DNA from 2 places in the Gemella taiwanensis genome. Region 1 is predicted to be linked to the other one. Evidence: riboswitches for the same ligand, from Rfam matches in the RefSeq annotation. Region 1 holds a riboswitch; the other holds the start of a gene.
The links. A riboswitch is a leader RNA that binds a small molecule or an ion and turns the genes downstream of it on or off. The one in region 1 is predicted to bind thiamine pyrophosphate.

Region 1 (7,545 bases):
AATAGCATTTTTTAAGAATGGTACGTGTTGGAAGTAGTTAATGTCGATATCTTTATCGTTTAACGTTTTGTTTGGTACGTAGTAGTCTTGGTATGTAACGATGTCTAATTTGATTCCTTCTTTTTCAAGTTGAGGAGCAACGTGCTCTAATAATACAGCGTGAGGTACGTTAGTAGCTCCAACTTTTACTGTTACAGGTTTACTAGGATCTAGTTTATCAACATCGATACCTTTTTTCTCAGTTTTTGATGCGCTAGAGCATCCAATTAATACGATTCCAAGTATAAAACTTGTTACTAAAAATAATAATTTCTTCATTATATAATTTTCTCCTTTTGATTTTTTTATTATTAATATTTAGGTTTTGTGAATTTTATGTAAAAAAAATCACCCCTACTCTCCTAAGAGAATAAGGGCGAAAACTAATTTCACGGTACCACCTTACTTTTTCGTAAAATACGAACTTTACCACTACATCGTCTATGCATCTAGAATATATCCGAGATAGTGTGCGTTTGTAACGTAACGCCTACGAAAAAAGCTTGTGTTTTAAAACTCACTTTTTTTACCATTCAAACCATTTTCCTCTATCATCTGCATTGTGTGCTTTCACCCATCCACACTCTCTGTAAAAGTTCCTATAAAGTACTTATTTGAATATTGGTAATTTTTAACTTGACTCTATGTTATCATTCAGAATTAAAAATGTCAACACTTTTTTTGAATTTTTTTAAAAAGTTTTTTGAAAATTCATGAATATTTACTTTTTCATTTACATAATAAAAAATTTTTAATTAAGGTTGTTAGTTTTCAACCATTTCTCTATTGCTTCTACAGTTTTGTCTCTAAATTTTGGAGCTTCGTACATATGATCCGAACCTTGTAATATTGTTAATGTAGAGTCTTTATATTTTTTTGCTGTTGCTTTTGCTATATTTGGGTGTACCATTTTATCTTCACTTCCAGTTATTACTAATACAGGCTCAGTTACTATTTCAAAATCAATATATGCACCTTTTTGCTTATCTAAAAAAGGTAATGCCATTTGGAAGTATGTAAATCCAGATTCTGGAACTAATTTAGAAAATTCTCTTTCCTTATCCGCTTCATCTTGATTATTCATACAATAATCATAGAAGGCATGTTTATAAGGTGGCATAGATTTTTTCCAGAACCCCCAACGTAGAAAATGTTTATAGAAACAAATTACCATACTTGGGTAAAAAGCGAAAATTCCTGCCGCTGGTGCAGTCCCCATTAAAATAAGCCCCTTAGTTTTTGTCTTCATAGCAACTTTCTGTGCAAGAAGCCCTCCTAACGAGTGCCCTAATACAATCGGAGCTTCATCTAGCGTTTCTATTAAATCTACAATATCATCAGCAAATTCATCTAAACTAACATCTGCTACCTTTTTTTCGACTTCTTCATAAGGTAAATCATGATATCTTAATGTTGGAGTATATACATTTAAACCTAATTTTTGCAGATCATCTGAGAATTCTCCCCACACAGTTCCATCACACCATGTACCATGTATCAATACTATATTCGTCATAAAAATTCCTCCTATCAATATTTAGTATTCTTTTTTTCACACTAATTATATAACTTATCATTTTATTTATCAATTGATAATGTAAAAAGAGCAGAATAAAAAACCGGTAAAAATTTTTTCTTCTACTCTTAGTACCATCACTTGAAAAATATCAAGGGATGATTTTCCTTTGGAGGGCTAATTTTAAAATTGTTCGTTCATTTCAAGAACTGTTTTTTCAATATTATCTGAATATGAAATTGCTGAAATAATAGACACACCATCGACATTTGTTTTCATAACATCTTTAATATGTTGTGTCTGAATACCACCGATTGCCACTAATGGCATCTGAGGTAATAATTTTCTCATTAATTCTAGTCCTTCATATCCTATCGCACCACCTGCATCATCTTTTGATTGTGTGACGTATACAGGTCCTACACCAACATAATCTACATATTCAACTTTTGATTGTTTAAGTTCTTCTTCATTTCCTATAGAAAGACCGATTATTTTATTTGACATCAGTTTTCTAATCTCATCAACACCAAGGTCATCTTGTCCTACATGAACCCCATCAGCATCTATTTCTAATGCCAACTCTATATCATCATTTACAATAAATGGCACATTGTATTTTTTACAAAGATTTTTAAGTTTTATTGCTAATTCCAGTTTTTCTTCACCTTCTAAAACACCTTTACCTTTTTCTCGAAATTGAAATAAAGTTATACCACCTTTTAAAGCATCTTCAACAACTGTATATAAATCCTTACCTAAGCAAGTAGTCGTTCCACAAATAAAATATAATTTTAAAAGTTCTTTATTAAACATCTTATTTCACCTTTTTAAATGTTTCTATATCTTTATCAGTAACTTCATATAACGCATTAATAAATTCAACTTTAAACGTTCCTGGTAGATGTCCATTAGGACGCTTTTCTGCCATTTCCCCGGCAATATTATACGCTAACATTGCTGTTTCTAAAGATTTTAATTCTTGTCCTTTTTCTAGTCCTATAAAACTCGCTAGAACTGCTCCTAATAAGCACCCTGTTCCAATAACTTTCGGCATCATTGCACTTCCGTTATGGATAGTTACTACCTCACCGTTAACAGCAATAGCATCAACTTCCCCAGTTACTACTATAGGAATATTAAATTTCTCATTTGCTGCTAAGGCAATTTCATCAATATTATCTACCCCTGCACTGTCTACTCCCTTAGAAGCTACATTTATTCCAACTAAAGAAGCAATCTCTCCAGCATTTCCTCTTATAGCTGCTAGTTTATAATTGTTTATTAAATCATCTGATACTTTTTTTCTATATGCTCCGGCTCCACATGCTACAGGGTCTAATACTGCAGGAACATTATACTTCTCAGCAATTTTCAATGCTTCTTGGTATAATTTCCAAGTTTCATCAGTTAATGTACCTATATTTATTAATAATCCTCCAGCATATTTTAATAAATCTTCTAGATCTTCTGGATACTCACTCATCGCTGGTGATGCTCCTAATGCTACTAATCCATTTGCTGTGAAATTTTTTACTACATCATTAGTGATGCAAATCACTAATGGTGCTTTCTCTTTTAATAATTTTAAACTTGTCATATTTATAAATCTCCTTTAAATGCTATATGATTTACAGGTCCGTTTCCATGACCTATTTCTGGTGTATGTTTAATCGCTGCAGTAATAAATTTTTTTCCAATATCTACAGCTTCAACTATACTTTTGCCTTTTGCTAATTCAGCGGTAATAACTGCTGAGAATGTACATCCTGTTCCGTGAGTGTGATTAGTTTTAAATCTCTCACTAGTCCACACTTTCTTAGTTCCATCATTTAAGAATAAATAATCTTTCGCTTCTCCTGTTAGATGTCCACCTTTTATAACTACAGACTTACATCCAACTTCATCAATAATGAATTTTCCTGCACGATTCACATCATCTTCAGTTACTATTTTAAAATCAACTATTTCTTCTGCTTCAGGCACATTCGGTGTAATAATAGTAGCTAGTGGTAGTATCTCTTCTTTTAGATGTTTCCTAGCAACATCATCTATCAATTTATCTCCACTTGTCGCAACCATTACTGGATCAACAACATATGGGATATCTTTTGGTAAATATTTTTTAATCAGCTTCATCATATCAGCATTTGCTATCATTCCAGTTTTTATACTATTAGGTGTTATATCATCAAAGACACTTTTTAATTGCGCTTCTAGTATATCTAAGTCTAAGTTTCTAATCATTTGAACACCTAGAGTGTTTTGTGCAACAACACTAGTAACTACTGCCATTCCGTACACTTCACGAGCTTGGAAACTTTTTAAATCGGCCATAATTCCAGCTCCACCAGTTGGATCTGTTCCTGCAATAGTTAAAGCAATATTAAGTTTACTCATATCCTACACCTCAAATCCCCAATGTTCTTGTGTATAAGCCATATTAAAGAAACGTCGTTCATGTTCACAACTTTCTAAAAAGTTTTTAATTAATCGTTGTTTCCCTTCTTCACTCATGAATTCAGCTTCACGATTAATTATTTTATGATACTCAGAAAGTACTTCGTCAACTAAACCATCCGCATAAAACTCTACCCAGAATTTTAATGGATGATCATCTGCTAAATTGTGATTAGCTAAAATTTTTCTCGCAACCATTTGATAAATCCATGGACACGGTGCCATGGCACTAAGTGTTTCTGCCATTCCAAATGCAAAAGCATTATAATACATATGTTTAATATAGTGGTCTGCAGATGGATACCACTCTCCACCTTTTATTATTTCTTGATAGTCTCTTCCCACATAATCTGCTAAATTTTTATGTGCTGCAATTTCTTCATTCAATACAAAATTAATTTGACCTAAGAAAAAGTTTTTCTCAACTTTATCATTACTTTTAGCTAAAAGCATTGCATAAATATCACTAAAATTTTCTAAGTATAAAGCATCAGCTTTTAAATAATGTTCCACTGCTTCCTTAGATAAATCAGCACGAATCAGACCTTGAATAAAGCCATCATTATATATCTTATCAACAATTGGCAATGCCTTCTCTTCCATAATTTCAGTAATTTGTTTCATAGGTGATCCCCCTTAATATAATTAAATATAGTATAAAATATTACCACTTTAGGAAAAGAAAAAAATCCCCTACTAACGCAGGAGATTCATGGAATTTATATGAGTAATAGTGTATTATTCTATTTAATAGGACAATTCTATTTTATATCATTTCACATTTCCTCCGCTAGTATTATCTAGATCAGGTCAAAGGGTCTAACTTTGTTATCTCAGCCAAACGGCTCCCCCAGTGATTATATTTCATTAACTTTTTAAATCGTAACACATAAAATTACAAATGTCAATAAATTGGTTTAAGGGCTTACAACCCTTTAAAAAATACTATATTCTATTAACACAAAAAACTTTTAATAATAATATTTTTATATTTTATAAAGTTGATAAATATATAAAATATGTCGAAATCGTGAATTTACTATGAAACTTTGTAGGAAATTTTGTCTATTTCAGACTATACATGAGATTAATTATCATTTTAATCTTTATTTTTCATATCTTTTGTAATATAATAGTGTTAAAGATTTAAATAATAATCAACAACTTATATATAAAGGAGATCTTTACCAACTATGAAAAATACAACATTATTAAAAGTTTTGTCAGCAACTGCAATTTTTTCTGCTGTTGCAGCAATTGAAGCATACGATCAAGATAGTTTCGCATTCGCAGCAGAAGAAACTCCAGTTGTAGCAAATACAACAACTTCTACTACGAATTCATCGAACACTGCAAAACCTACTGCAACAACAGCTACTCCAGCTGCAAGCTCTACTACAGCACCTGCTACAACATCAGCTACAGCAACACCTGTAACACCTAAAGCTGAAGAACCAGCTACTGTAGCTCAAGATGTTAAAGCTTTAAAAGATGGAGAATATAAGATTACCACTGAAGCCCTAAAATTCCATGAAGAAGGTAGCCCTTCTATGGCTGCAGCTGCAATCGACAATGAAAAAACAAAATTAATTGTAAAAAATGGAGAATACTCTGTAAATGTTTCATTTAAACCTATCACATTTGGTGGTCTTACTGGGTACTTAGGAGATTTAAAATACTATGATGGAGATAAGACTCATGCAAATCGTAAAGAAATTAAAGATCCTGAGTATAAAGACTCAACAATAGTTGAAAATTATAGTACTAATGAGACTGATAACTTCATAAATGCATACAAAGAAAAATTCCCTAATCGTACTGTTTATCCAAAAACTGTTAATTACCATGTAGATAAAAATAAAATCGATTCAAACAATAAACTAGAAACATATACTGAAGTATTTGTTCCTGTTATGGCTTCAATTAACCAAGCTTTTGGAACTCAAAAAATGATTTTAAAATTTGACTTATCATCTTTAGCTAGAAAAAAAGTAACTGCTAACAACTATGAAGCGGCAACTTACGAAAATCCTAATAAAGACGTTGAATACAAAGGAACTATTAAAAAAGACTTCCCTATCCACGTTCAAGGACATTTAAGAAATGCTAACAACAATGATGAAGAATCATTATACGGTTCTGCATTAGATAGCTATGTTAAAGTTGAAAAAGTTGGAGATAAGTACAAATATACTCTAAGATTCAAAAAAGGTCTTGCTGATGTAGGTGGAGAATTCTATCCATTCGAATTACATAAAGTAGCATACCAAGGTAAAGATGTTCCATTAACTACTTTAGCTACAAACGGAAATTCTTCAGTAAAAGAAGGATCTATCATTACTGATAAACTATTAGAAAAAATTCAATTAGACGGTACTGCTCCATATCCAAATGGTGCTCTTATGTCTCACTTTGTTACATTAAAACTATACTATGAAACAGCTACTGACTATAAGGAAAGACCTGTAAAATTAGAAGATGTAGTTGCACCTGCTAAACCTAAACCAGTTAAGCCTGCACCAACTACACCAAAAGAAGAACCAAAACCAGCTACACCAACAGCTGCTGACCACAATGTTGATGCTGATAAAGTTCCTAACACTTTCCCTACTACAGTAAAAGCTGAATTAAATGGTAGAACAACTGGTACTGCTTCAATCTATGAAAATGCATTTGTTAAAGATGTAAAAGTTGAAAAAGTTGGGGATAAATATCAATATACTATCCAAGTTAAAGAAGGGAAATCTACTAACTTCTTATTACGTAATAAGCCATTCACAGTTTCTAAACTTACTTATAAAGGGACTGAAATTAACTTTACTGAAGTTGATGCAGCAACTAAATTAAAAGAAGGGAAAATCTTAACTGATTCTCTTCTGGACAAGATCCAAGTTGATGCTGTATTAAATGTACAAACAAAAGGTGGAGCTAAACCTAGATTCGAAGATAGAGCTGCTGAAAGTACAATAGCACTAGACTTCCCTAAAGTAGAAAAACCTAAAGAAGTTACACCTGCTAAACCTTCAGTACCTGATCATGAAGTAGCTGCTGATAAAGTTCCTACTACATTCCCAGCTACTGTTAAAGGCGAATTAAATGGACGAACAACTGATTCAAGTTCAATCTACGAAGATGCATTTGTTAAAGATGTAAAAGTTGAAAAAGTTGGAGATAAATATCAATACACTATTCAAGTAAAAGAAGGTAAATCTTCTACTTACTTATTACGTAACAAACCATTTACTGTTTCTAAACTTACTTATAAAGGAACTGAAATTAACTTTACTGAAGTTGACGCAGCAACTAAACTAAAAGAAGGAAAAATCTTAACTGATACTCTTCTAGATAAAATTCAAGTAGATACTGTAATCAGTGTTCAAACTAGAGGTGGAGCTAAACCTAGATATGAAGAAAGAAATGCTGAAAATACTATTTCTTTAGACTTCCCTGCTGCAGAAAAAGTTAAAGAAGAAACTGCAAATAACTTAGTTCCAGCTATAATTAATAATGCTCATGAATCTAATAGAACT
Region 2 (7,545 bases), on a different contig from region 1:
GCATCTTTCGGATAAAACTCACTAGCATATGCGTATCCTAATAAATCATCTCCTTCTTCCGCTACCAAAAATGGATAACTTTGAATTGATTTTGAGATTTTTTCTTCGAATTCGTGTACACTTGGTACAGTATAATCAAAAGTAATAGCCGTATGTTCAACATATGGTCTATAAATATTTACTAAATTTTTGGCATCTTGTAATTCAACCGTTCTAACATTTACCATTACTTATCTCCTTAAAACTTACTTCCTATAACTTCGTATAATTAAAATTATTTCCATAAGTGTTCATTCTTTTATAGATTTTCTTTCTTTATTTTTTCTAACAAAGCTGTGCATCCTTTAGTTACATCTTTAAATGTTGTTTTGAAGTCTCCTGTATACCACGGGTCGTCAATAATTCTATCTTCTCCAGCGTATTCTAGTAATTTTTTAACCTCACCAGCTTTTCTTCCTGCAATAAATTTCTTAATATTTTCTATATTACTATCATCCATTCCTACGATATAGTCTACTTCTAAGTCATCATCGTTAAGAATACGAGAATACATTCCCTCTACTCCAATTCCAATTTTAGCAAGCTCTTTTCTAGTTCCACTATGAACAGGATTACCGTGTTCCCAACTACTAGTTGCTGCTGAATCTATTTGAATTTTTTCGCTTAGTCCTTCTTTTTCTACCATATCTCTAAATATTGCTTCTGCCATAGGTGAACGACAGATATTTCCTAAACAAACAAATAATACTTTTACCATTTTTTCATTACCTCATTAATAATTAGTTTCTATTTTATTATAACATAAAGAGCTAAAATCGACATAATAAAGATAAGAGGATGACAAAAAACTCCTAAATTTTAACAACGTGTATATGATAACTCATAGACGCAGTGGTTTATTGATATCTAAAATCGCTTTAGAAAAGCTTTTTAGATATCTAATAAACTGTGCGGGGGTGACTCGACAAAATCGATTTCGAAATCACGATTTTTGAGTCACTCCCATTATTTAATTTTTATATTTTACGTGATATAATTAACTTAAACTTAGTCGTTAATAAGGAGATTAAAATGACAGAAAACTTAGTATGCTATAAAAGATTACCAAATTGGACTGCTCAAACACTTCCTGAGCCTTTTAGACATAAGCACAACACTAGAAAAGATGTATGGGCTAAATTAACTATTCTTAAAGGAAAACTACAATTTACAGAATTAACTGAAGATAACGAAGTTGTGAAGGAGCATATATTAACACCTAAAAGTAAGATTCCTTTCGTTGAACCACAAGCATGGCACCGCGTTGCACCTTTAACTGATGATTTAGAATGTTTCTTAGAGTTTTATTGCGAACCAAAAAATTTTTTCGCAAACAAATATGATATTAATCCTGCTCATTCTGAAGTAGTAGAAGCCATGGAAACTATCAAACCTTGTAAGACATTAGATTTAGGATCTGGTCAAGGTCGTAACTCTTTATTCCTCTCTAAACTTGGTTTCGAAGTCACTGCGGTTGATAGTAATATTCCTGCTTTAGAATTTTTAATGGAGACTTCTAGAATTGAAAATCTAGATATCAAAATCGGTAGTTACGATATAAATACAGCAGCTCTTAGAAACACCTATGATTTCATACTTTCAACTGTTGTTTTAATGTTTATCGAAGAACGATCTATTCCGAGTGTAATAAAAAATATGCAAGAACAAACTAAAATCGGTGGTTATAATTTAATTGTTGCTGCTATGTCTACAGAAGATGCTCCTTGTCCTCTTCCTTTCCCCTTCACTTTTAAAGAAAATGAGCTTAAAGAATATTACAAAGACTGGGAATTTATTAAATATAATGAAGATTTTGGGCAACTCCACAAAACAGATGCTAATGGAAATAGATTTAAACTGCGTTTTGCTACTATGTTAGCTAAGAAAATTAAATAATTTTCTTTTGTAAGCTAGTTTTTTGACACCGTTATTAGTGGATGTTATAATTTTAATTAATCATTAAAACATTTGGGGTGCTTTTAGCTGAGATTATACCCATGAACCTGATGTTGTTAGTACAGCCGTAGGAAAATGTTTATATAACTATGTTTATTTTTAAGTATATGAAATTTAAAAGTACCTCTTGTTGTTTTAATGAATAAAATAACAGGAGGTTTTTCTTATGAAAAAATGGTCTACAAAAGACATAATTATTATAGCTTTAATAGGTTTCTTATTCGGAGGTATTTTTCTTGCAACAAGTTTAGTTTATGTTCCATTAAAAGCCGCTCTTGGAGCAATAGGGTACGCTCCTTTCGCAAACTCAATTTTATTTGGATTATGGGTAATGGCTGGTCCAGTAGCAGCGGCACTTATTCAAAAACCAGGAAGCGCAACTCTTGGGGAAGTTCTAGGCGCTCTAGCAGAAATGTTATATGGTTCATACTTTGGAGCTGCTGTTCTTATTTCAGGATTAGTTCAAGGCGTAGGCTCTGAAGTTGGTTTCTTCATAACTAGATACAAACGTTATGATACATTTTCTTTATTTCTTTCTGCTGTAGGCATTACACTATTTAGTTTCGCTTACAAATATTTCCAAGCTGGATACGAAGCATTTTCTGTACAAATGATTCTGGCACTTCTTTTAGTGAAATTTATCTCTGTATTCTTCTTTGGTGTTGTTTGTGTAAAACTAATTTTAAATATTGTTAATAAAGTACAAAAAAGCGGTAATAAATAATGAATATTATAGGAATCGATAATTTTTCTTTAAAAATTAAAGATAAAGTCTTATTTGATAATGTTAGTTTAAAAATAAAAGAACATAGTTGGTTAGTTTTAACTGGTAATATTGGTAGTGGTAAATCTACCCTACTTCGTACTATTTGTAAATTATATAAAGATAAATATGAGGGAGTTATTACATATAAAGAAAATAATATAGCTGATATACCTATGCAAGAACATGTGAAGAATATAGGATATGTAATGCAACACGCTATAAATCAATTTGTCATGCCCACTTTAGAAGAAGAGATAATCTTTTCATTAGAAAATTTATGCTTAGACTCACAAGCGATTAACGAAAAACTGGAGTATGCTCTAGCAATTACAAAAACAAAAGATCTTGCGCACAAGCATATACATACACTATCAGGAGGAGAAAGACAACGCGCTGCATTCGCTGTAGCTTTAGCAATGGGCAGCGAAATATTAATATTAGATGAACCTTTTGCCAATGTTGATAAGAAAACTCGCAACTCTCTATTAACCTTACTTAAAGACTTGAACAACCATGGTGTGACAATAATAGTTTGCGATCACGAGTATCAACTGTATTTAAACTATGCAGATACTTTCTATCGCTTAACAAATGGGAATCTAGAATTAATAAAAAATCCTAGCTTTACACCTAAAAACTTAAATTTATGTAATAATATTAAAACGGATCAAATTCTAAGATTAGAAAATTTTAGGATTAGTCAAGGTAACAAAGAACTACTAAATATAGATGAATTGATGATTTTTAAAGGCATAACTACCCTAACTGGGGATAATGGCACTGGAAAAACAACCTTATTACACGCTATTTCTCAACTTATAAAATATGATGGAAATATATACTTCAATAACTCAAAAATAAGAAAATCAAGAAAATTATACAAAAAAATAAGCACTTGTTTACAAGATGCATTTCAGCAGTTTATTAGTTTAATGCCACGAGAAGAAATTTCTATACAAAAAGACATTTGGAATCATGCTACCTTATGGCAAGAACGACTTTTAAAAGAATTCAACTTAGAAAAAGAACTCGATAAAAGTTTATATTATTATAGCGGTGGACAAAGAAAACTTATTCAACTTATGTGCTTATTAAGTCAAAAAACTGAGTTGTTACTATTAGATGAACCTTTTACTCATCTAGATGAAAGAGCTTGTTCATTCATCATGGATTGGATAGAAGAAAATAAGCGACTTGTAGGACAATCATTTATTATTGTTAGCCATAGATTAGAACCACTAAACAATAGAAGTGATTATCATATCGAAATTTCGGGAAACACTTTACATTACTTAAAGGAGGATTATTATGCAGAAGAAAATAATTAGTCCTATTTTAGCCTTAATAATAGTAATGTTAACTATTTGGATCTCATTTAGTAAATTATTGGTTCTAAATTTCGTAATTATTGGTTCAACAATCTTATATTTTTGTATATCAAGGCATTGGAAAAAGCTACTATATTTTATTCTTGTTCCTCTATTACCAGCATTGGGATCTGGATGGGCTATCATTGTTCATAGTTCTAATTATAAATTTGCTCTATTAATTTTTTCTAGAACATACAGTTTTGCTGCTTTAGGATTGAGTTTAGCAACATACGTATCTTTAGTAGAACTACTAAAGTACTTCGAACAACATGGACTCTCTTCAAATATAACTTACGGACTCTTAGTAGTTATTCAAGCTTTACCAAGAATACAGTACGAAACTCAAATGATTACAAAATCTAGTCGACTTCGCGGAGTTTTCTTACCATTCTGGTCACCATATTACTATGCTAAAGCTATATTTATCGCTTTAACCTGGCAACCTCAAATCTCTGAAGCAATGACAGTGCACGCCTATGAAGACTTTAAAAAACGAACTCACTATAATAAATATATAATCGATAAAAACAAAAGTATACTTATTATAGTACTTTTCACATTACTTTCTAGCACATTATTATTACTAAATAAATAGAAAGAAGCCATCATGAAAATCACTTCATGATGGCTTTTATATGTCTAAAAAATAAAAAACTGGCGGGAATGTGTGGGAATCGAACCCACCCAAGAGGCTCTTAACCCCTCATACTAGTTTTGAAGACTAGAGAGCACACCAGAACTCATCCACTCCCATGTATGTTTATATTATACAATAAATACTGCAAAAATGCAAGATGATATGTTAACGTATACAGAATGCTATTCCATTTATGAAATCACAATTGTTCTCATATACCATAGTTATACCACTTACAACTGTTTTTTTACCACTTACCTAAAAGCTATTAATTTTTACGTTGAAATAATATATAATATAGCTATAAACATTTAGAAAGGAGACAATATGAAAATTAATATCGAACTAGATTCATCTCTTAAAGACATCGAACTTGTTATTAAAACACCTGACTTAAATAATGATGTAATATTAATTAAAGAATTAGTTGAAAAAGCTTTATTAAATTCTCAAAAAATAATTTTCTATAAAGGTGACTCAGAATATTTCATCCCACTTGAATCAATATTATTTTTTGAGACTTCTGATAATAAGGTCTATGCTCATACTACAGACGAATTCTTCGAAGTGAAGTTTAAATTATATGAATTAGAACAGATAATTCCATTTTATTATTGTCGAATTTCTAAGAGCTCAATAATAAATACAAAAGTAATTTATTCGCTAGAAAAATCTTTTTCTGGTTCTAGTACCGCTTCTTTTTATGATTCTAAGAAGCAAGTCCATATATCAAGACATTACTATAAAATATTAAAAGACAAATTAAAAGAAATGAGGTAAAGAAAATGAGAAGAAATTTTATTGGATTATTTTTTATAATACTCGCTATAACTACTATACTTGATGGATTCAGTATTTTTCCAAACGGATCAATCTTCTTAGCTATATGTACAGTAGTTCTTGGATTTTTTGCAATTCGAGGTTTAATGGATTTTGATTCTTTTGGAACAATATTTCCACTAGCATTATTATTTTATGTTTATAATAAAAATTATCACTTTGCGAACATATCAGGATGGAAAATATTCTTAGTTGCTATTTTCCTTAGCATAGGTATTTCTATGATTTTACCTAGAAGATATAAATATAAAGAATTCAGAAAGATTTACAGAAAAAAAAGCTATCAAAAAATACATAATGGACACGATTATTCTGATGTAACATTTGGTGAAAATACACAGTATATAGATATAACTAAATCTGATTCTTTCACTACTTCTACTAAATTCGGAAGTACAAGTATCTATTTTGAAAAACTAGATACCTATCCGATAAAAAACTTTGAACTAAATGTATCTGTATCTTTTGGAGATTTAAAAATATATATTCCAAAAGAATGGGCTATTAAAAATAATACAAATAGTTTTTTAGCTAAAGTTCCAACAGATTCTAACAGCACTGCTAATGATGTTAAAATTATACTAAACGGTTCTGTTAATTTTGGAGAAGTTCATATTATTCAAATATAAAAAATAAACTCTCAAGATTGAAAACATCCTGAGAGTTTATTTTTTTATTCATTTTCAGATTTTTTTTGTTGTTCTCTTTTTTCTACTAATTTAGATAAGTAGATAGAACCAACCGTCAATAAAATTACTAATAATGATGCTATTAAAAATTCTTTACTAAAGACATTTGTACTAGTAGCTCCGAAGTTTAGAAATACTACTGTCCCTGGAATTATCCCAAGTACACTCGCAATCATATATTTTGTTAAACTTATATTAGTTAAACCATATCCATAATTTATCATATTATACGGTACTAATGGAATAAGTCTCAAAATTACTAGACTCATCATCAACTTTTCATCACTAACATTAAAAATTCTATCGTGTTGCTTCGGTGTCATTTTTTTCTTAAGGTAGTTTTTCACCCATTCACGCCCAAAACGACGAGAAATTACAAACATAATATAACAATTTAATGAAGCTCCAACAAAAGTTAGTAAACTTCCCTCAACAAAACCAAACGCTACTCCTCCAGCAACAGCAAGTATTGGAACCGGAAAGAAAAATACCGGTAAGAACATAAACATTAAAACATAAATGATCGGTGCTAAAACACCAAAGCTTTGAATAAACTCAGTCATTACTCTCCTCCTATTTAAAGTATGCTGATACTTTTTCTAAAAATTCTAATTCAATATATGAAGCTATTTTTTTAAATGTAGTCTCATCCATCAACATTTTATCATTTTCACTATACTGTCTAAATGCCATACTACACCATGTCACACCTCTTAGACAATTAAATATTAAATATCTTTCAAACCGTTCTTTATCAAATATACGATATTTACTATATTCTTCTAAAAATTCATCAATTTCTGCTTTCGATAAAATAATATCCGTCTTCCAAAATGTTGTCGTCGGCGCTAGAAAATGAGCTAAATCTTGTTCGCACTCTCCTATTAATGCCTTTTCCCAATCAATAACATAACTATCTTCTTTTCCTTCTCCAATTAAGAAATTTCCTGAATTTAGTTCGGTGTTTATAATACATGGATTGGCTATACTATATTTTTCAGGTATAAGAGTCAAACATTTATCTAAGAAAGATTTGATATACGCACTAACCTTGTCATCAGCTTTATCCCAAGATAAATATTCACCTGCCATTTGTTTACATTCATCAAACATCAGTTGGAATGGATTGGCTGCATTGATTAAATTATTGTCACCATATGGTGTATTGTGGACCTTACTTAACAAATAAGCTGCAATATGCATATCTGTTTTATAATTAAGTGTTCTACCTTCTAGAAACTCCATCGT

Region 2: another riboswitch for thiamine pyrophosphate. It lies ahead of ACWOA3_RS04630 (ECF transporter S component); the one in region 1 lies ahead of tenA (thiaminase II).

The regions. Positions count from the first base shown of each region.
Region 1 is NZ_JBSMTL010000001.1:44,657-52,201, reverse strand. It holds gene ACWOA3_RS00220 (MetQ/NlpA family ABC transporter substrate-binding protein) at 1-318, opposite strand, end outside; gene ACWOA3_RS00215 (alpha/beta fold hydrolase) at 791-1,555, opposite strand; gene thiE (thiamine phosphate synthase) at 1,739-2,371, opposite strand; gene thiM (hydroxyethylthiazole kinase) at 2,373-3,155, opposite strand; gene thiD (bifunctional hydroxymethylpyrimidine kinase/phosphomethylpyrimidine kinase) at 3,158-3,955, opposite strand; gene tenA (thiaminase II) at 3,959-4,639, opposite strand; TPP riboswitch at 4,780-4,877, opposite strand; gene ACWOA3_RS00190 (peptidase) at 5,209-7,545, shown strand, end outside.
Region 2 is NZ_JBSMTL010000004.1:26,762-34,306, reverse strand. It holds gene ACWOA3_RS04645 (N-acetyltransferase family protein) at 1-227, opposite strand, end outside; gene ACWOA3_RS04640 (arsenate reductase/protein-tyrosine-phosphatase family protein) at 299-757, opposite strand; gene tehB (SAM-dependent methyltransferase TehB) at 1,072-1,935, shown strand; TPP riboswitch at 1,999-2,086, shown strand; gene ACWOA3_RS04630 (ECF transporter S component) at 2,162-2,719, shown strand; gene ACWOA3_RS04625 (ATP-binding cassette domain-containing protein) at 2,719-4,089, shown strand; gene ACWOA3_RS04620 (energy-coupling factor transporter transmembrane component T) at 4,070-4,726, shown strand; tRNA gene ACWOA3_RS04615 (tRNA-Sec) at 4,787-4,883, opposite strand; gene ACWOA3_RS04610 (LytTR family DNA-binding domain-containing protein) at 5,096-5,548, shown strand; gene ACWOA3_RS04605 (LiaF transmembrane domain-containing protein) at 5,554-6,237, shown strand; gene ACWOA3_RS04600 (TVP38/TMEM64 family protein) at 6,282-6,860, opposite strand; gene ACWOA3_RS04595 (TIGR04282 family arsenosugar biosynthesis glycosyltransferase) at 6,871-7,545, opposite strand, start outside.